DNA from 3 places in the Comamonas sp. Z3 genome. Region 1 is predicted to be linked to each of the others. Evidence: riboswitches for the same ligand, from Rfam matches in the RefSeq annotation. Region 1 holds a riboswitch; each other region holds the start of a gene.
The links. Region 1 has a riboswitch for thiamine pyrophosphate ahead of FSY59_RS04670 (long-chain-fatty-acid--CoA ligase). Riboswitches for the same ligand answer to the same signal wherever they lie in the genome.

Region 1 (6,252 bases):
CTCCAGAATCAGGGCGCGCGCCAGCGCCACCCGGCTTTGCTGTCCGCCCGAGAGCTGGCGCGGATAGAGCGAAGCATGTTCGACAAGGCCCAGTTGCTCCAGCAGCTGCATGGCCGCCAGTTGATCCTGCAGCCCAGGTTTGCGCTGCAACGACACGGGCAGCAGCACGTTGTCTATCACCGTATGCCAGTCCAGCAAGGTCGGCGCCTGGAACATAAAGCCCAGCTGGGGGCCCGGCGCCGCGAGTTCGCTGCCGCCCAGCAAGACATGGCCCGACTGTGGCCTGAGCAAACCTGCCGCCAGCTTGAGCAGCGTGGTCTTGCCGCAGCCGCTGCGCCCCAGCAGGCAGTGGATCTCTGCGGCCCCGATCTGCCAGTCCACGCCATCCACCACGGGCGCTCGTCCCGGGTAGCTGTATCGGGCCTGCTTGAACTCCATGAATGCCACGGCTGTATCCACTCCCTCAGTCCGCATAAGAGGCCAGCGGCTGGGCCGCCAGTTCTGCCGACTGCTCGATCTCCGTCATGCGCACCAGATCCAGCAGGTTGAAGCGCCCGTCATGATGCCAGCCCGCTTCGGGCATGCTCATGGAGCCGATGGCACTGATACGCGTGACGCCAACCGCACCCAACAGCCCGCCCAGGCGGTACAGCTCTTCGGGGCCGGCCGCAATGCCGGCGGTCTGCAGATAGTCGCGCTGAGCGGCCACCACGGGCAGCACGGCATCGAGCCGGTCCACAGCCACCACTGCAATCGTGCGATACAGCGCGGTCGGTGCCAGGGGCTGCAGACTCTCGCTGTAGGCCACGCTCCAGGGCGCATCCACAGGCCCCAGCAGCTCGTGAGCTTCGCCGCCCCACTCCATGTTCTGCTGCCAGCGGGCCAGCGCCGCCCCTTCTTCCAGATCCAGCTCGCGGCGTGCGAATCGTCGCTGCAGATTGGCCAGCTCGGCCGCCAGATAATCGGCAAAAGCACGCGGCGAAACCGGCGCCCCACGCTGCACATAGAACACATGGGGCGAGTAGCAGCCCTGCTGGTCGTAGCGCATCACGTCCCAGGCGGCCAGCCTTGCCATGCCCGCAGCCTTGAGCGTATCCAGCGCCTGCGCCCCGATCAGGCCGAAGCCCAGCTTGTGGCCATGGGGCAAAAAGCGCGTCGTCACGGGCAGGCGACGACGCAGTGCATCCAGAGTTTGGTTGCCGCCGTAAGCCAGCACCGTATCGGCCTCGGCATAGAGCGCGTCGGCCTCCTCGCCGCCTGCGCCGCGCCACCAGACCACGGCCAGGCAATCGGCCAGCGGCGGATGCACCTCGGCCAGCAGGCGCGCGAACCAGCCCGCAAACAAGGGCTCGGCACTGGCTAGCTTGCCGATCGCAGGGGCCTTGACCAGCAAGCCGCAGACCAGACTCCACAGCGACAGCGCAGGCACGTTGCCGGCCCAGCTGTGCACCAGCAGGTCCGGGCCGAAAGCACGTACGGCGCCGCCCTTGGCTGCCGGTTGAAAGCCATCGAGCACTGCCGGATTGGCGAAATCCTCGGCCACAAAGCGCCTGAGCTGCGCTGCACGAAAGGTCTTGAAAAATCCGGTCAGTCCCAGCCGCACCATATCGGCGTCATAGCCGCTGACCACAGGCAGCCAGGCTTCGGCCTGCTGACGGTAGATGTCGTTGCGATCCAGCAGGCGGGCCATCGCACGATCGACGGCATCGATGATCTCGGCCACTGGCATGGAGCGCAGATGGACACACGCAGCCGCGCGCACGCGAGCAGCCAGAGCCCGCATCTGCGGCGCCGTCAGCACGGGCACGCTGACTTCCAGCCTCTGGCCGTCGCGGGACTCGAAGCCCAGCGTCTGCCACTGCACTTCATCGTCGGCGAGGCCTGGCAGATAGCCTGCCTTGATACGCTGTAGCTTGCGCTGCTCGCTCATGCGCCGGCAGCTTTCACAAACTCTTCAACCGCCAGCGAGCAGCCCTTGGCGGCGGCGCCCTCGGCGCGCCCCAGCAGCAAAAAGCCGTCTTTTTCCTGCGTGCCGGCCCACAGGCCCACATCCTCGGTCAGGATGGTGGTCACCGCGTTGTAGTTGGCCAGATCGCAATGCACCAGAATGCCGCGCTCACCAGCTGCCACGTCACGGCCGGTGATCGGCTCGACCAGACGCGAGCGAATCCAGTGCGGTCCAGACTTGACCGAAGGCAGTACCGCATTGCCATCGTCATAAAACTGGGTGCTCAGCTCCGTCATGCCATACATATTGATGCACAGACTGCGCGGCACGCCCAGCAGCTGTGAAAGCCCGGCATAGAACTGCTCGAGCGGCAGCTCGCGCGACTGCCCCTTGTAGCCGCCCGTATCCAGCACCCGGCTGCCTGCAGGCAGGCGAAAGCTGCGGCCCTGTTCACGCAGGGCATCCATGACATGGACCAGGCTGAAGCTCGCGCCCAGCAGCGCAAACGGCTGGCCGCTGCGCTCGGACGCCTCCAGCGCGGCACACAGGGCCGGCATGTCCAGCCCTTCCGAGTTCAGATAGTAGCGGCTGCCGGCCGAGCCGAATTCGGACCGCGCCAGGGCCAGATAGTGGGCCAGCGAGGAATTGGGCATGGCCTGCTCATCGGGAAACAGAATGCCCATGGGCATGCGCTCCATACCCTGCATGAAACGTCTGGCGAAATAGCGCTTCATGGACAGGTCGTAGACATCGAGCTGCGGATGGAAATGACGTCCGCGTGCGGCGCGGCCTGTGGTGCCGCTGGTCATGAACACACGCTCGGCGGGCGATGGCGGCTCGCTGCGCAGCTCCATGGCCTTGAAGGCATCGATGGGCACGGCCGGAACATCGCGCCAGCTCCTGACATTGCGCAGCGTGGCACCGCGTCGCTGGCAAAAGCTGCGAAACGGCGCATTGCATTCGTACTGGTAGGCGAAAAGGCGCAGGGCGAGTTGATTGAACTGGTCGTCGGTGCAGTCATCCATTGCGATGAAAGCAAGCAGATCGGCGACCAGCGAAGCGGCCTTGTCCATGAAATTCCTTCGAGAGCGGGGACATCATGCTCCGAAGGCTTGCTGACCATGCGAGAACGCACTGCCCTGAGGTCAGCTTGCAAGCTCTTCTTCCGCCGGTATGAACCGGGTCAAGTTCGCGGGTGTAGATCTCAGCACTGGCGTGCACCCCGGAGCGCGGCGCCATCTTACCCCAACGGCATCGCTTCAAGGGCCCGGAGCCGGTGCATGAAAGTCGCGTCACTTGTAACCTGGGGTAAGGCTCCAGCACGGGCAAGAAGGACATCCAGGGCAAAAACATCAAAACACTGCTGCCCAAATACAATCGCCCCAGCACCGCAAGCTGCCTGAGACGCAACCTGCCACGGCGCCGGCAATGGCGCATATGCGCCATGCCTGAAAGCGCGGCGTGTCGCGGTAATGGACTGTGTCAGCAGACGCTTGCAAATCATCCAGGGCAGCCAACGCCCACCCCAAGCCCCAGAGATATTCACATGCATTTTTCGCGTCTTTGCCATCTGGCAGGCTGGCCTGTGGCCGCCGCCGGACTGCTGCTGACGGCACAGTCCGCACTGGCCCAGCAAGCCGCCGCCCAGCCGGACCTGCCCCAGCTGTCCGAAGTCACCGTGCGCAGCACCTTGCAGCAGTCTGCACTGGAGCAGACCCCAGCCTCCGTCACCGTGCTCGATGGCGAGCGCATGCGCGAGCGCAATCTGCAGGTCAATCTCTCGGAGTCCCTGGGCGCAGCTCCGGGCCTGCAACTGCAGAACCGCCAGAACTACGCGCAAGACCTGCAGCTGTCGATTCGCGGCTTTGGCGCACGCTCCACCTTCGGCGTGCGCGGCATACAGATCTATGTGGACGGCATCCCCTCCACCATGCCCGATGGCCAGGGCCAGACCAACAATATCGATATCGCCTCGCTGGAGCGCGTAGAAGTGGTGCGCGGCCCCTATTCCGCGCTCTATGGCAACGCCTCTGGCGGCGTGATCAATGCCTATACCGAACGTGGCGAGGGTGCGCCCTCGGTGGAAAGCAGCTTTGCGCTGGGCAGCGACGGCCAGAAGCGACTGGGCCTTAAAGCCAAGGGCGAAGCCAATGGGATTGGCTATGTACTCAGCGCCAGCCGTTTTCTCACCGACGGCTACCGGGCCCAGAGCGCAGCGGACAAAAACCTGTTCAACGCCCGTATCGATGTCAGGCCCGACGAATACAGCCGGCTGACCCTGGTCGCCAACCATGTGGACATCGACGCCAAGGACCCCGGCGGCATCAAACCCAGCGAATGGGCCCTCAATCCAAAGGACGTCAACGCCAATGCGATCAAAATGAACTCGCGCAAAAGCGTGAAGCAGACCCAGGCCGGCCTGACCTATGAGCGCGAGCTTGGTGCAGGCCAGGCGCTGCGCCTCATGGCCTATGCCGGTCAGCGTGAAATGATGCAGTTTCAGTCTATCCCTCCCAGCAGCAAACTTGAGGACAAGTACAAAGGCGGGGTGATCGGCCTAAAGCGCGACTATGGCGGCATCGATGCACGCTGGAGCGGCAAGTACGAGCTGGGCAGCGGCAGCCTGGGCCTGATTGCCGGCCTGTCCGCCAACACCGTCAGGGAAGATCGCCAGGGCTACAAGAACTTTGTGGGCAACCAGCTGGGCGTGGTCGGCGAGCTGGTGCGCGACGAGCGCAATACCCTCACCAGCATCGACCCCTATCTGCAAGCCTCCTGGGCCTTTGCCCCGCGCTGGAAACTCGATGCCGGCCTGCGCTGGAGCAATGTGCAGTTCCAGTCGCGCGACCATTTCCTGGCCGACAAGGACGATAGCGGCAATGCCGGATTCCATAAGTTGCTACCGGTGGTTTCGCTGCAGCACGAGCTCAACCAGGACACCAATATCTATGCCTCTCTGGGTCGCGGCATGGAGACACCGACCTTCAACGAGATCTCGTACCGCCCCGATCTGGTGGGCGGCCTGAACTTCGGCCTCAAGCCTGCGGTATCGACCAGTGCCGAGCTGGGCATCAAGCAACGCTTCAATGTGGCCGGCCTGCGCGGCGACTGGTCTGCCGCGCTGTTCCAGACCCAGACCGACAATGAAATCGTGGTGGCCAGCAACGACAGTGGCCGCGCCTCCTATCAGAACGCAGGCAAAACCCGCCGCCGCGGCATGGAGCTGAGCACCAGCACCTGGCTGATGCCCCAGCTGCGCCTGAACGGCGCGCTGACCTTGCTCGACGCCAGCCTGCGCAGCGGCTATTGCGACAGCAAAGGCCAGGACTGCATTCCCTCCGGCAACCGCATTGCCGGCACGGCCAGGCATCTGGGCTACCTGGAACTGGAATGGCTTCCCGCCACCGACTGGCGTGTGGGCCTGGACTGGCGTCATGTGGGCCGTATTGCCGCTGACGACAAGAACCAGGTCTACGCCCCCAGCTACAACGTGGCCAGCCTGAGCGTGGGCTACACCAAGCGCCTGGGCGCCTGGAAACTCAGTGCTTTTGCCCGCATCGACAATCTGGCGGACAAGAACTATGTGGGCTCGGTCATCGTCAACGAAGGCAACGGACGCTATTACGAACCGGCCCCGGGGCGCCAATGGATGGCCGGAACCAGCCTCAGCTACCAGTTCTAGGCAGGTCATCCGCATAGTCGGACAGCAACAAGCGGGCCTAGTGCCCGCTTTTTTATATCCGGGCGGCTCAAAAGCGATTTTTTTCAGAAAAATTTGGGTACTGGCAATCTGCCTGTCTGAGTCCGAAAACCGCCAATCTCGCGCCGGCTTGATTGCCTCACGGCAACGGCCCACTGCAGCTTGCGCTCATCAGCAGTGCAAACCACGCCAAAACATGGCTATCCACGGCCAACCTCATGAATCTTCTCGCTAGCGCTCGCGCAGCTTGAGCGAAGTTAGCCTCTGAAGCAGGCAAGAACGGCACGCAGAACTCTTCACTCTGCAACACGCTGTCATCAGGCACACAACTGCGACGAAATGCGGCCCCAATGGAAACAGACAGCCGCCGCAGGTAAAGAAATCATTTCTTATAGGAAATTCACATAAAAAGAGCTCAGATGGCAGTCTTTTGAAAGCAAATTCACAGCGCTAGAATCCGCCACCAACGCTGCCTCGCATGTTTGAAGCCGAGGCACAGTTTCAGACTCTCCCCGTATGTCAGCCCTTTTCGCTCCTTGCCATCCACATTCCAGCCCGGCGTCTTTCAGCCCTGCCCTTGCTGCAGCAGGAGCTGGCGCATGAG
Region 2 (6,252 bases), on a different contig from region 1:
ACCTGCTGCCCTATGCCAGCACGGCCCTAGGCTCGGCCCTGCCCACGCTGGCGCTGACCTTTGTGGTGGCTCTCGCCACACGCCAGCTGCAGCCGCGCTCCGTTGCCGCCTGAGCAAAAAACAAATTCAATAGCAGCCAATTCCCTTCAACCGGGCAACTCAGCCATTTTCTCTGTTTTTCATCTGGCGCCCGCCGCCCGCAGCAGCTGCACGACGGCCTGCTGCCCGCGCTGGCGTGCATGGGCCAGGGCCGTCACCCCGTCCTTGTCTGGCAGGTTCAGATCGGCCTTGGCATCGATCAGGGCCTGGATGATGGCCTGATGGCGAGGCCCGCCATCGCTGAGCACCACGGCTTCCATCAGACAGGTCCAGCCCAGCCGGTTGACATGGTTCACATCCACACCTGCCGTGATCAGCGCCCGGGCTGTTTCCAGATGGCCGCGCTCGCAGGCCGGAATCAGGGCCGTGCCGCCATAGCGGTTGGTGCTCTTGAGATCGGCGCCATAGGAAATCGTCATGCGCACAATCTCCAGCCGGCCCTGCGCGCCGGCCAACAGATAGGCGCTGTCCTGCATCTGGTTCTGGATATTGGGACTGGCACCATGCATCAGCAGCGAGCGTGCCACCTCGATATGGTTGGCTGCCGTGGCCAGCAGCAACGGGGTATTGCCCCGGGCGTCCTGCACGTCGACAGGCGCGTTGCCGGCCAGCAGATTGCGCACCGCCACGGCATCGCCCTGCGCGGCAGCGGCCAGCAATTGCTGGCCCGGCATCTGCAGGTCCCCGGCTTTTGCTGCCACAGCAGCGGCTGGCATTGCAGCCGGAGCATTCGCCGACGTGCCGCTCTGGCAGGCCGTGAGCAGCGTCGCTGCGGCCGAAGCCGTCAATGCAATCGTCAATCGGGTAGTCAACGAGGCGCTCCCATGGGCGCGGACTGGCTGGTTCATGGCATTCCTTGATGGCTGGCTGGGTGTTCAGCCCCTGTCAGCTTTCTACAGGAACTATAGCTAACCACGCAAGTCCGATGGGGGTTACAGCATGTTTTCAATCGATAAAAGGAGAATCTGCCCCGTGTCTTGCAACCGCTGGATCCGCACCGCCGCCACTTCAAGCCTGATCGCGCTGGGTGCGCTCACCGCCGGCCTGCTGCCGGCCCTCGCACAAGCCCAGGAATTCGTCAGCATCAAGGGCAAGACCGTGAATGTGCGCGAGCGGCCCAACACCCGCTCCGCCACCCTCTGGGAACTGAGCAAGGGCTACCCGCTGCAAGTCACCCAGCGCAAAGGGCAGTGGCTGCGCGTGAAGGACTATGAGTCCACGCTGGGATGGGTCCACGCCCCGCTGACCAGCAAGAGCCCGCATATGGTGGTGACGGCACGCACGGCCAATCTGCGCTCCGGCCCCGGCCAGAAGCACAACCGGGTCGGCAAGCTGGAGCAATATGAGGTATTGCAGACGCTGAAAAAGCAAGGTAGCTGGGCCCAGGTCCAGCGCAGCAACGGCCAGAGCGGCTGGGTAGCCAAGAATCTGGTCTGGGGCTGGTAAGTGCGGCAACAGGCGCCCCAAAAGGCAAAGGCCTGCAACTGCAGGCCTTTTTTGCGAGTGTCGGCAATCAGCCTTCGACGATCAGCTGCGCGCGCGGCGCATAGCCGTGGTTGAGGGGGCCGTGGCCCTGGCCGGTGTAGACCTCGGCTCCCGCCTCGATGGCGCCCAGGATATAGCGCCGCGCCTCGGTCACTGCGGCCTCCAGTGCCAGCCCCTGGGCCAGGAAGGAGGCAATCGCCGACGAAAGCGTGCAGCCCGTGCCATGGCCGTTATGGGTGACGATGCGCTGCGACTGCAGACGAAGATAGTCGCTGGCTTGCTGGCCTTGCCGACCCAGCACATCCATGACCAGATCGCCGCTCAGATGCCCGCCCTTGAGCAGCACCGCAGGCGCCCCCATGGCCAGCAGATCGGCCACGGCCGCATCCAGCGCTGCAATGCCGTCGATGCTGCGACCCAGCAGCAAAGCTGCTTCATCCAGATTGGGGGTAATCACCGTCGCCAGCGGGAACAGCTCCCGCACCAGCGCCTGGGCCGTCTCGGGAACGATCAGGCGATCGCCGCTGGTGGCCACCATCACGGGGTCCAGCACCACATTCCTGATCTGGTGGCGACGGATCGCATCCGCCACCACGCTCACCACATCGGGGGTTGCCAGCATGCCGATCTTGACCGCATCGACGCCTATGTCTTGCACAACGGCATCGATCTGGCCGCGCACGGTATCCAGCGGAATGCCGTGAATGCCCGTCACGCCCAGCGTGTTCTGCACGGTGATGGCCGTGATCGCCGTCATGCCATAGCAGCCCAGGGCCGCACAGGTCTTGAGATCGGCCTGGATGCCGGCGCCACCGCCGCTGTCCGAGCCGGCGATGGAGAGCACGCGTGCATAGCGCTTTTTTGCGGCGCCGGAGATAGAGGAAGGAGCAATCACTGTCATGGCAAAAATTATCGCCCATGCGCATGGTCAATGCGTGCTGTTTGCGGTTGTGCTGTAATGTCCAACGGACGAAACAGGGGTGTCCCGCAGGCAAGCAGCCTGTGCGGACTGAGAAACACCCTGGGGCTGCGCCAGCTGCCGGCTGCGCACCAGAGCACCATCCGTGCCCTGTGCCCCCTGCACCCGATCCAGGTCATGCTGGCGTGGGGAGTTTCACAAGCCGCAAGGCATGCCGCGTTTTGTCCTGCACATGGCCCTGTTCCTGTGTCCGGATGGAAAACGATTTGCACATGTCATTGCTACAAGCTTCTTCAAAGATCGCAATTCTCGGCGGCGGCCTCATGGGCCGCCTGCTGTCGCTGGCCCTGGCCCAGCGCGGTCACGCCATCGACCTCTATGACGCCCATGGCCCGCAAGGCGATGGCGCAGCCGCGCGCGTGGCGGCCGCCATGCTGGCGCCGCTGGCCGAGTCGGCCATTACCGAGCCCGGCGTGGTGCGCATGGGCCAGCATGGGCTCAAGCGCTGGCCCGAACTCATAGCCCAACTTGAGCAGCATGTGTTTCTGCAGCAGAACGGCACGCTGATTCTCTGGCACCGCCAGGATCAGGGCGACGCGGCACGCTTTTTCGGCCTGCTGGAAAAAAACCGGCGCATCAACCCCAGCCTGCCAGCCATGCAGGAGAAGACCGGCGCGGCGCTGCAGGACTGCGAGCCCGCACTGCAGGGACGCTTCAACCAGGCCGTCTACCTGCCCGGCGAAGGCCAGCTGGACAACCGCCAGCTGCTGACGGCGCTGGTCGACAAGCTCACCGCACTGGGCGTACAGCAGCACTGGGAGAGCCCGCGCGAAGTTGGCGACTTCCGCCCCGGCGAGGCTGGCCAGCCCGACTTCGTGTTCGACTGCCGGGGCCTGGGTGCCCGCACCCAATGGAAGCAGCTGCGCGGCATTCGCGGCGAAGTGGTGCGCATCCATGCGCCCGAAGTCACGCTGCAGCGCCCTACACGCCTGATCCATCCACGCTACCCCATCTATATCGCGCCCAAGGAAGACCATCTGTTCGTGATCGGCGCGACCGAGATCGAGTCCGACGATATGTCGCCGGCCAGCGTGCGCTCCACGCTGGAGCTGCTGAGCGCGGCCTATACCGTGCACTCCGGCTTTGCCGAAGGGCGGATTGTGGAAATCGCCACCCAGTGCCGCCCCACCCTGCCCGATAATCTGCCCGCCGTGCGTCTGCTGACTCCGCGCGTCATGGAAGTCAACGGCCTCTACCGTCACGGCTTCATGATCTCGCCCGCCATGCTGGACGTGGTGCTGGAGCTGCTGGACCACGACGACTCGCCGCTGGCGCGCGAGTTCGATGTCGCCGTGCATCGTGGCTGAACTGCGAGCCCGAACTTTGACGCACAGCACTTGCACCCCTGGCGCACGCAAGCGCCGCCGTGCAGAGGTTTAACTTAGCACCCGCTTTATTTTCCGTTTCATGCCATGAAGATCACTCTCAACCAGCAAGCCGCCGAGCTGCCAGCCCATGCCACCGTGGCCGATGCGCTGGCGCAGATGCAGGCCAAGCCCCCGTTTGCCGTGGCGGTCAACACGGTGTTTGTGCCCAAGACCCAATATGCCGTCCATGCACTCAACGAGGGCGACAGGATGGAAGTCATCTCTCCCGTCACCGGCGGATGAGATGAATCCCCCTGAGTCGCTACGCGCCTTCCCCCAAGGGGGACGACACCTGCGCTGCGAGGCGGCTCTTGCTGGGTGTCTCTCACTTGGGTCGTGCCTGTGCAATGGCTTGCTGATCAAAGATAAAGACCAATCATGAATACAAAAACTAACGACGACGCCCTGGTTCTCTACGGCCAGCGTTTTGAAAGCCGCTTGCTGCTGGGCACCTCGCGCTATCCCTCGCCCGCGATTCTCGAAGCGGCCGTGGAGCGCTCCAGGCCCGCCATGGTCACGGCCTCGCTGCGCCGTCAGGGCAGCAATGCCGCCGAGACCGGTGCCAGCTTCTGGGAGCTGCTGCGCAAGCTCAACGTGCCCGTGCTGCCCAACACGGCAGGCTGCATGACCATCCAGGAGGCGGTGACCACGGCCCAGATGGCGCGTGAAGTCTTCGACACACCCTGGATCAAGCTGGAGCTGATCGGTGACGACTACACGCTGCAGCCCGACACGCTCAATCTGGTGGAAGCGGCTTCCATCCTCATCAAGGACGGCTTCCAGGTCCTGCCCTACACCACCTACGACCTGGTGCTGTGCCAAAAGCTTGTCGACGTCGGCTGCCAGGCCGTCATGCCCTGGGCCGCGCCCATCGGCACCGGCCGCGGCCCCATCAACCCCTATGCCATGCAGATGCTGCGCGAGCGCCTGAAGGTGCCGCTGATCGTCGATGCCGGCCTGGGCCGTCCCTCCCACGCCTGCACCGTGATGGAGTGGGGCTATGACGCCGTGCTGCTGAACACCGCCGTGGCACTGTCCGAAGACCCCGTGGCCATGGCCGGCGCATTCTCCGATGCCGTCAATGCCGGTCACGCCGCCTGGCGCGCTGGCGCCATGGCAGAGCAAAATGCCGCCCAGCCCAGCACTCCCGTGCTGGGCACCCCTTTCTGGCATCAGGAATAAAGGTCGGCCCATGGACTCCGCAGAAACCAAGGCTCTGGCGCAAGCCATCGTCCACCAGCACAGTGCCAACTTTGGCGCCCAGCTGCACCATGATGCCAACTCGGTCGAGCTGACGCCACAGCCCGTGCCGCCCGCACTGCGCCAGGAACCCGCCTATCTGGCCGCGCTGGAGGCCTGCAGCCAGCTGGGCTTTATCGCCGTGGATGCGCAGACTCTGGCCCAGGCCTGGCAGTGCCAGAGCGAGCGCAACAATCACTTCGATGCCACCCACTGGCCTGACGACCCACGCGACTTCGGTCTCGGCAAGGCCGACCCGGCCCAGGCTTTTGCCCATTGCCCGCGCGAGCTGGGCCTGTATGGCGTGCTGCCCACGGCCGAATGGGTGGGCCGCATGGCCCGTGCTGGCGTGCCCACGGTGCAGCTGCGCTTCAAATCCGGCGACCAGGCCGCCGTGGCCCGTGAGGTCAAGGCGGCTGTTGAAGCCATCAAGGGCACGCACGCACGCCTTTTCATCAACGACCACTGGCAGGCCGCGCTGGACGCAGGCGCCTACGGCATCCATGTGGGTCAGGAAGATCTGGACGTCATCGGCCAGCGCGATCTGGAGAGCATCCGCACCTCGGGCACACGCTTGGGCGTCTCTACCCATGGCTACGCCGAGATGGTGCGCGCCCATGCTGTCCAGCCCAGCTATATCGCCCTGGGAGCGGTGTTCCCGACCACGCTCAAGAAGATGGCGACGGCCCCGCAAGGCCTGGCTCGTCTGGCGGCCTACGTGCGACTGATGCAGCAGTACCCGCTGGTGGCGATTGGCGGTATTTCCGAAGACCTGTTCCCCGCCGTGCGCGCCACGGGCGTGGGCTCGGTGGCCGTCGTACGTGCCCTGGTCAACGCCCCCGATCCAGAAGCAGCAGCCCAGCATCTGCTGCAGCGCATGCAGGCTGCTGCCTGAGCGCATCGAAGCGCATCGGCTTCCCATTCAATAGCCGCCGGCGCTTGATACACAGGCGCCGGCGGCTATTTTCATTGAGAGACTCAAAACTCCCGCCGCGCCAGACCTGACTGGCACAGAAAACACCGGAAACGACCAGAAAAAATGCCCGCAGCCAGCGGGCTTTTTTTCTGGAGCGCCGCTGCGCA
Region 3 (6,252 bases), on a different contig from region 1:
AAGGGATTTATCCGGCTGCGCGAGCTGCCCGATCGTCTGCTTGGCACGCTGGGGGCAAGAAGCGGACTGAGCCAGCGCCCGGCTTTCGGCCTTGAAGACTTCATGCCCCTGGGTCGCGACGCGGATCGAGAGCTGGCCTTCGGTCTCCTGGGACGGTTCTGGCAGCGCGACTACGGCCTGGTCCGGCTGCAGGAACCTGAAGCGCAGTTTGCCCGCTACACCGAGGCCAACCTGGCCAAGCTGGTGCTCAACTTCAGCACGGAACCGACGCCCGAAGGCCAGACGAAGCTGGTGACGCAAACCCGCGTGCATTGCACCGATGGCAGCGCCCTGCGCAGCTTCACCCCCTACTGGTGGTTGATCCGACCGGTCAGCGGTTTGATCCGGCGGCGCCTGCTCACCCGAATCCACAGGGTCGCAGGATCTCTCCATGAATAAGCACAGGCCGCAACAATGAGCTGGAAAAAACTGGCCGATCTGCCCGGGCAGAAAGTGATTGGCACTTACGGCAGCGAGCTCTGGTCCTTGCGGGCGGCCAAAGTCTGGCATCAGGGACGCAAGCTGGCGACCGCCGACGCGGCGAGCTTCGAGATTTCTGTAAATCAGCAATTCATTGCCAGAGATGCCTGCAGCATCTTCCACGCCTGGAGCCGGCTGCCGAATATCGACCGGAACAGCTTTCGCCAGCTGGGCACGTATTGGCTGGACCGCAGCAGTATCTATTTCGAGTACGAAACCTCGCTCAAGCCGCTTGCGGGTAGCGACCCTCTGACTTTTCGCGACCTGGGCGGCGGCTATGGATCCGATGCCCAGGCAGCGTGGTACTGGGGCAGAAGAATGAAAAACTGTATCCGCAGCCGCCATCTGCAGGTGATGCCGGACAATGATCTCTATGCCAGCGACGGCGAGCAAATCTATTGCGACGGCAAGCCTCTGCGTGGCGCCAATCCTTTGCGCTGGCGGATTCTGAACTCCGGATTCTCCGGCGACGACCAGGCCATCTACTACCTGGAGCGCAAGCTGCCGCGTGCGGATCCGCCCTCCTGGCAGCATATTCATGGCGCATGGTCCAGAGACAGAAAGCATGTCTTCCATATGCATCTGATCGAGAAGAATGCCGTGCCGCAGTGCCCGGACCCGGCCTGTGCACCAAGCTGCAGCCGATAAGATCCCGCCCAGCGCGAAAGGCAATGTCCCGGATGCAGGGGATTGCCTTGCAGCCCACATACAAGGAGAGACGATGAAGTACGACGACGCGTCCTGGCACTACGGCGGGGATTTTCCGGCCGATCTTCCGCAGGCCGCGGGCGCCACGCATATCGGCATGTTTCTGGCCTGGCTGATCCGCAACGACTACGCCAGCCAGGAGCTGATCGAAGAAGCCGAAGAGGAGATCGAGCTGCTGAAGAGCGAGAAGTTGAGCGGCGCCCAATTCCTGCTGCGCGTGCTCGACGAGAAGTTCACGAACCAGGAGCTGAACGAGGAAGGCAATGCCTTTACCGTGGCCTATTACCGAGGCGAGGACCACGACAGCAGGTTTGTGGATGATTATTTCGAGGAGTTCGGTGTCGACGGACAGACCATGTATGGTGTGAGCGACGACTGGGAGCAGTTCCACCGGATTGCGCCGAAGATCAATGCCCGATACCAAGCCTGGGTTGCAGCTGGTCGCCCCGAATACCTGATCTGACCGTCAGGCTCGGCCAAGCCTCACTCGCCCCAAAAAAGCGCAGCCAGGGACTGCGCTTTTCATTGGATAGCTGCCAGCGCTTGATGACCAGGCGCTGCAGCCCTGCGGCCATCTCAGATCAACGCGCCGTGGTGTCCGATGCGATGGGAATATAGAAATCCCCGCCCGCCTTGTTGAACTCCTGGGCCTTGGCCTTCATGCCCGCGGCAATGCTGTGCTCGGCGCTCATGCCCTGCTGCTTGGCAAAGTCGCGCACCTCCTGGGTGATCTTCATGGAGCAGAACTTGGGTCCGCACATGGAGCAGAAATGGGCCACCTTGGCGCTGTCCTTGGGCAGGGTCTCATCGTGGTAGGCCTGCGCCGTGTCAGGGTCCAGGCCCAGGTTGAACTGGTCCTGCCAGCGGAAGTCGAAACGCGCCTGTGAGAGTGCATCGTCACGCGAGCGCGCGCCCGGATGGCCCTTGGCAACGTCGGCAGCGTGGGCCGCGATCTTGTACGCGATGATGCCCTGCTTGACGTCGTCGCGGTCAGGCAGCCCCAGATGCTCCTTGGGCGTGACATAGCACAGCATGGCCGTGCCGAACCAGCCGATCATGGCCGCGCCGATGGCCGAAGCAATATGGTCATAGCCGGGAGCGATGTCGATGGTCAGCGGGCCCAGGGTGTAGAACGGTGCCTCGTGGCAGTGCTTGAGCTGCTCGGTCATGTTCTGCTGGATCATGTGCATGGGCACATGGCCGGGGCCTTCGATCATGGTCTGCACATCGTGCTTCCAGGCGATCTGCGTCAGCTCGCCCAGCGTGGCCAGTTCGGCAAACTGGGCATCGTCATTGGCATCGCTGGCGCAGCCGGGGCGCAGGCCGTCGCCCAGCGAGAAGCTCACGTCGTACTGCTTCATGATGTCGCAGATGTCTTCGAAGTGCTCGTAGAGGAAGCTCTCGCGATGGTGGGCCATGCACCACTTGGCCATGATGGAGCCACCGCGCGAGACAATGCCGGTGCGGCGCTGGGCCGTGAGGTGGATATAGGCCAGGCGCACGCCGGCGTGGATGGTGAAGTAGTCCACGCCCTGCTCGGCCTGCTCGACCAGGGTGTCGCGGAAGATCTCCCAGGTCAGGTCTTCGGCAATGCCGCCGACCTTCTCGAGCGCCTGATAGATGGGCACGGTGCCGATGGGCACGGGCGAGTTGCGCACGATCCAGTCGCGCGTGGTGTGGATGTTCCTGCCGGTGGACAGATCCATGACATTGTCCGCGCCCCAGCGAATGGCCCAGACCAGCTTTTCCACCTCTTCCTCGATGCTGGAAGTCACGGCCGAGTTACCGATGTTGGCGTTGATCTTGACCTTGAAATTGCGGCCGATCGCCATGGGCTCGATTTCAGGGTGGTTGATATTGGCCGGAATGATGGCGCGGCCGCGCGCCACCTCGTCGCGCACGAATTCGGGCGTGATGATCTTGGGAATGCTGGCGCCCAGGCTGTTGCCGGCCAGACGCAGCTCGCGCGCCGCGTCCTGCTGGTACTGCGCCATCCATTCGCGGCGGCCGTTCTCGCGCAGGGCCACATACTCCATCTCGGGCGTAATGATGCCGCGCTTGGCATAGTGCATCTGAGTCACGTTCTGGCCGGATTTGGCTCGACGCGGCTGGCGCTGCAGCGCGGCCGCCTCGGCACGCAGCTGGGCCACGCGCGCATCTTCCTCGCCGCGCTTGCCGCCGTCGTCCAGCGCCACGCGCTGGCGACCCACGTAGTACTCGCTATCGCCGCGCGCTTCGATCCAGGCCGCACGCACGCTGGGCAGACCCTGGCGCACGTCGATCTGCACGGCGGGGTCGGTATAGGGGCCCGAGGTGTCGTAGACGCTGACCTGCTCTCCATTGGTGAGCGCAATGTCGCGCACCGGCACACACAGCTGGGGGTGCAGTGCACCGCTCAGATAGCTCTTGGTCGATGCCGGAAATGGCTGGCGCGACTGGGCCAGCAACTCGGTAAAACGGGCGGCATCGGGGGCATGGCCTGCAGCAGGCGTAAAGATGGAATCAGGGGCGTTCATCGCAGTCTCCTCAAAGCGGTTGAAATGCATCAAACGCTCCGTGGAGTGCGGCCCCGTTCTGATCTTGCCCGGCACCGGCCTTGCCCGCTATGGGGTATCCGGCCTGTGCCGCCGAAATTCTGTCATTTCGGCCTGGTTCTTCACGCACCGGCTGCCCAGAAAAGACAAAACCCCAGTGCGCGAGGCGCCTGGGGTTTGCTGTGCCCATGGTTTTCAGGGCTGGCACTGGTGCCGGCTGTCCTGTCCATCCATCGGCCCTGCGTCAGGGTCCCGCTCTTCTTCCGCCGGTATGAACCGGATCAAGTTCGTCGGGTTCGCCTGTACTGTTTTCACAGTGACTGGCATCTCAGCGCTTTCGCACACCCCGGAGCTGCATGCAGTATAGGCTGCTTTTGCCGCATGTTGCACATGCATTGCAGCGGTTTAACTCTCCTGACTCTCAGGTGCCTAATCCGCAGCCTCGTCCAGCCCTTTCAGCGCCAGCCATTCATGGCTGGCCGCACGGCTTGAGCGCCACTGGTTGATGGGAGCGCTGACGTCCTCGTAGCCCAGGGCGATGCCGAAGGCAATCTGGTAGCCCTCTGGCAAGGCCAGCTGCTCGATCAGCATATCGTTGTACATGCGCCAAAAGCCCTGGGCGCAGGTGGCCAGGCCATGCTCCACGGCCAGCAGCATGAAGGACTGCAGGTAAATGCCCAGATCCACCCATTGCGCATAGCCCATGCGCTCTTCCACGGCCACAAAAATGCCTACGGGCGCACCGAACATCTGGCCGTTCTTGGCCAGTTGGGCCAGGCGTGCGGCCTTGTCCTCGCGGCCGATACTGAGTGAGCGGTACAGATCCTCGCCATTTTCAAAACGGCGGCTGCGATAGGGCTCCCACAGTCCGGGCGGGTAGGAGAGGCCGGGACGCGCAACCGCCTCTGTCTCTCTGGCCCTGACACATAGATCCTCGAGCGCCTGCCCGCCCACGGCGGTCACACGCCAGGGCTGCATATTGCCGCCGGACGCGGCCTGCGCCGCAGTCTCCAGCAAGTCCCGCACCGTGGCTGCAGCCACGTTCTGGGGCAGAAAAGCGCGTACCGAGCGGCGCTGCTGCAAGGCTTGACGAATATCCATCTCTTGTTCTTTCCAAAATTGCTGCACTGCAGTGTAGAAGCTTGCGGCATTTTCCCGAGTCTCGCCGGATACCTTGCCGCAGCCGCCCCGGTGCTTGCCCTGATGGCGCGGCCTGCATCAGCTGCGACCATGCTGGCTGCCCGTCGCAGTGACCGGGTACCCACCATCTCAGGAGATGACTCTGATGAAGCCTCGCTCTGTTTGCTCCGCTACCGCTTTCTCCCCCAGAACATTGACGCTGGCATTGGGCTGCCTGCTGGCCGCTGCAGGCGCCCAGGCGCAGGACAAGATTCGCATCGGCTTCATCACCGATATGTCGGGCCTCTACTCCGATGTGGACGGCAAGGGCGGTGCTCTGGCTGTGCAGATGGCCGTGGACGACTTCGGCGGCAAGCTGCTGGGCAAGCCCATCGAGGTGCTGACGGCCGACCACCAGAACAAGGCCGATATCGCGGCCAGCAAGGCGCGCGAGTGGTTTGACACCCAGGGCATGAGCATGCTGATCGGGGGTACCACTTCCAGCGCCGGTCTGGCCATGGGCAAGGTGGCCGACGAAAAGAAAAAGGTCTACATCATCAACGGAGCCGGCACCTCGGCACTGACCAACGAGCAGTGCAGCCCCTATTTTGTGCACTATGCCTATGACACCGTGGCACTGGCCAAGGGCACGGGCAAGGCCGTGGTGGAACTGGGCGGCAAGAACTGGTTCTTTCTGACGGCGGACTATGCCTTTGGCCAGGCCCTGGAAGCCGACACCACGCGCGTCATCAATGCCACCGGCGGCAAGGTGCTGGGCAATGTAAAGCACCCGCTGAACACGGCTGACTTCTCCTCCTTTCTGCTGCAGGCCCAGAACTCCAAGGCCCAGATCCTGGGCCTGGCCAATGCCGGCGGCGACACCATCAATGCCATCAAGTCGGCTCGCGAGTTTGGCCTGACCAAGACCATGAAGCTGGCCGGCCTGCTGCTGTTCAGCTCCGACGTCCACAGTCTGGGCCTCAAGGCCACGGAAGGCCTGATGTTCACCGACAGCTGGTATTGGGACCTGAACCCAGAAAGCCGCAAGTTCTCGGATCGTTTCTTTGCCAAATTCAAGAAGATGCCCACTTCACTGCAGGCCGCCAACTACTCGGCCGCCATGCAGTATCTGAAACTGGCCGAGAAGCTGGGCACGACGGATGCCGACAAGATCATGGCCGGCTTCAAGGCCACGCCACTGTCGGACTTCTATGCCAAGGGCGTGATTCGCCCCGATGGCCGCTATGCCCACGATATGTATCTGCTGCAGGTCAAGGCGCCGGCCGAATCGAAGAAGGCCTGGGATTACTTCAAGGTGCTCAAGACCCTGCCCGGCGACCAGGTCTTCACCACCAAGGAAGAGAGCAAGTGC

Region 2: it holds a riboswitch for thiamine pyrophosphate, as region 1 does, so the genes downstream of both, FSY59_RS21670 (FAD-dependent oxidoreductase) here and FSY59_RS04670 (long-chain-fatty-acid--CoA ligase) in region 1, are expected to answer to the same signal.
Region 3: it holds a riboswitch for thiamine pyrophosphate, as region 1 does, so the genes downstream of both, thiC (phosphomethylpyrimidine synthase ThiC) here and FSY59_RS04670 (long-chain-fatty-acid--CoA ligase) in region 1, are expected to answer to the same signal.

The regions. Positions count from the first base shown of each region.
Region 1 is NZ_VOQU01000001.1:995,990-1,002,241, reverse strand. It holds gene FSY59_RS04680 (ABC transporter ATP-binding protein) at 1-438, opposite strand, end outside; gene FSY59_RS04675 (acyl-CoA reductase) at 464-1,930, opposite strand; gene FSY59_RS04670 (long-chain-fatty-acid--CoA ligase) at 1,927-3,021, opposite strand; TPP riboswitch at 3,092-3,183, opposite strand; gene FSY59_RS04665 (TonB-dependent receptor) at 3,495-5,630, shown strand; gene FSY59_RS04660 (energy-coupling factor ABC transporter ATP-binding protein) at 6,248-6,252, shown strand, end outside.
Region 2 is NZ_VOQU01000007.1:420,317-426,568, forward strand. It holds gene FSY59_RS21650 (cytosine permease) at 1-113, shown strand, start outside; gene FSY59_RS21655 (ankyrin repeat domain-containing protein) at 180-947, opposite strand; gene FSY59_RS21660 (SH3 domain-containing protein) at 1,072-1,545, shown strand; gene thiD (bifunctional hydroxymethylpyrimidine kinase/phosphomethylpyrimidine kinase) at 1,613-2,485, opposite strand; TPP riboswitch at 2,551-2,712, shown strand; gene FSY59_RS21670 (FAD-dependent oxidoreductase) at 2,776-3,870, shown strand; gene thiS (sulfur carrier protein ThiS) at 3,976-4,173, shown strand; gene FSY59_RS21680 (thiazole synthase) at 4,309-5,112, shown strand; gene thiE (thiamine phosphate synthase) at 5,123-6,064, shown strand.
Region 3 is NZ_VOQU01000011.1:50,274-56,525, forward strand. It holds gene FSY59_RS25705 (hypothetical protein) at 1-438, shown strand, start outside; gene FSY59_RS25710 (DKNYY domain-containing protein) at 454-1,167, shown strand; gene FSY59_RS25715 (hypothetical protein) at 1,241-1,690, shown strand; gene thiC (phosphomethylpyrimidine synthase ThiC) at 1,809-3,743, opposite strand; TPP riboswitch at 4,003-4,120, opposite strand; gene FSY59_RS25725 (nitroreductase) at 4,191-4,862, opposite strand; gene FSY59_RS25730 (ABC transporter substrate-binding protein) at 5,047-6,252, shown strand, end outside.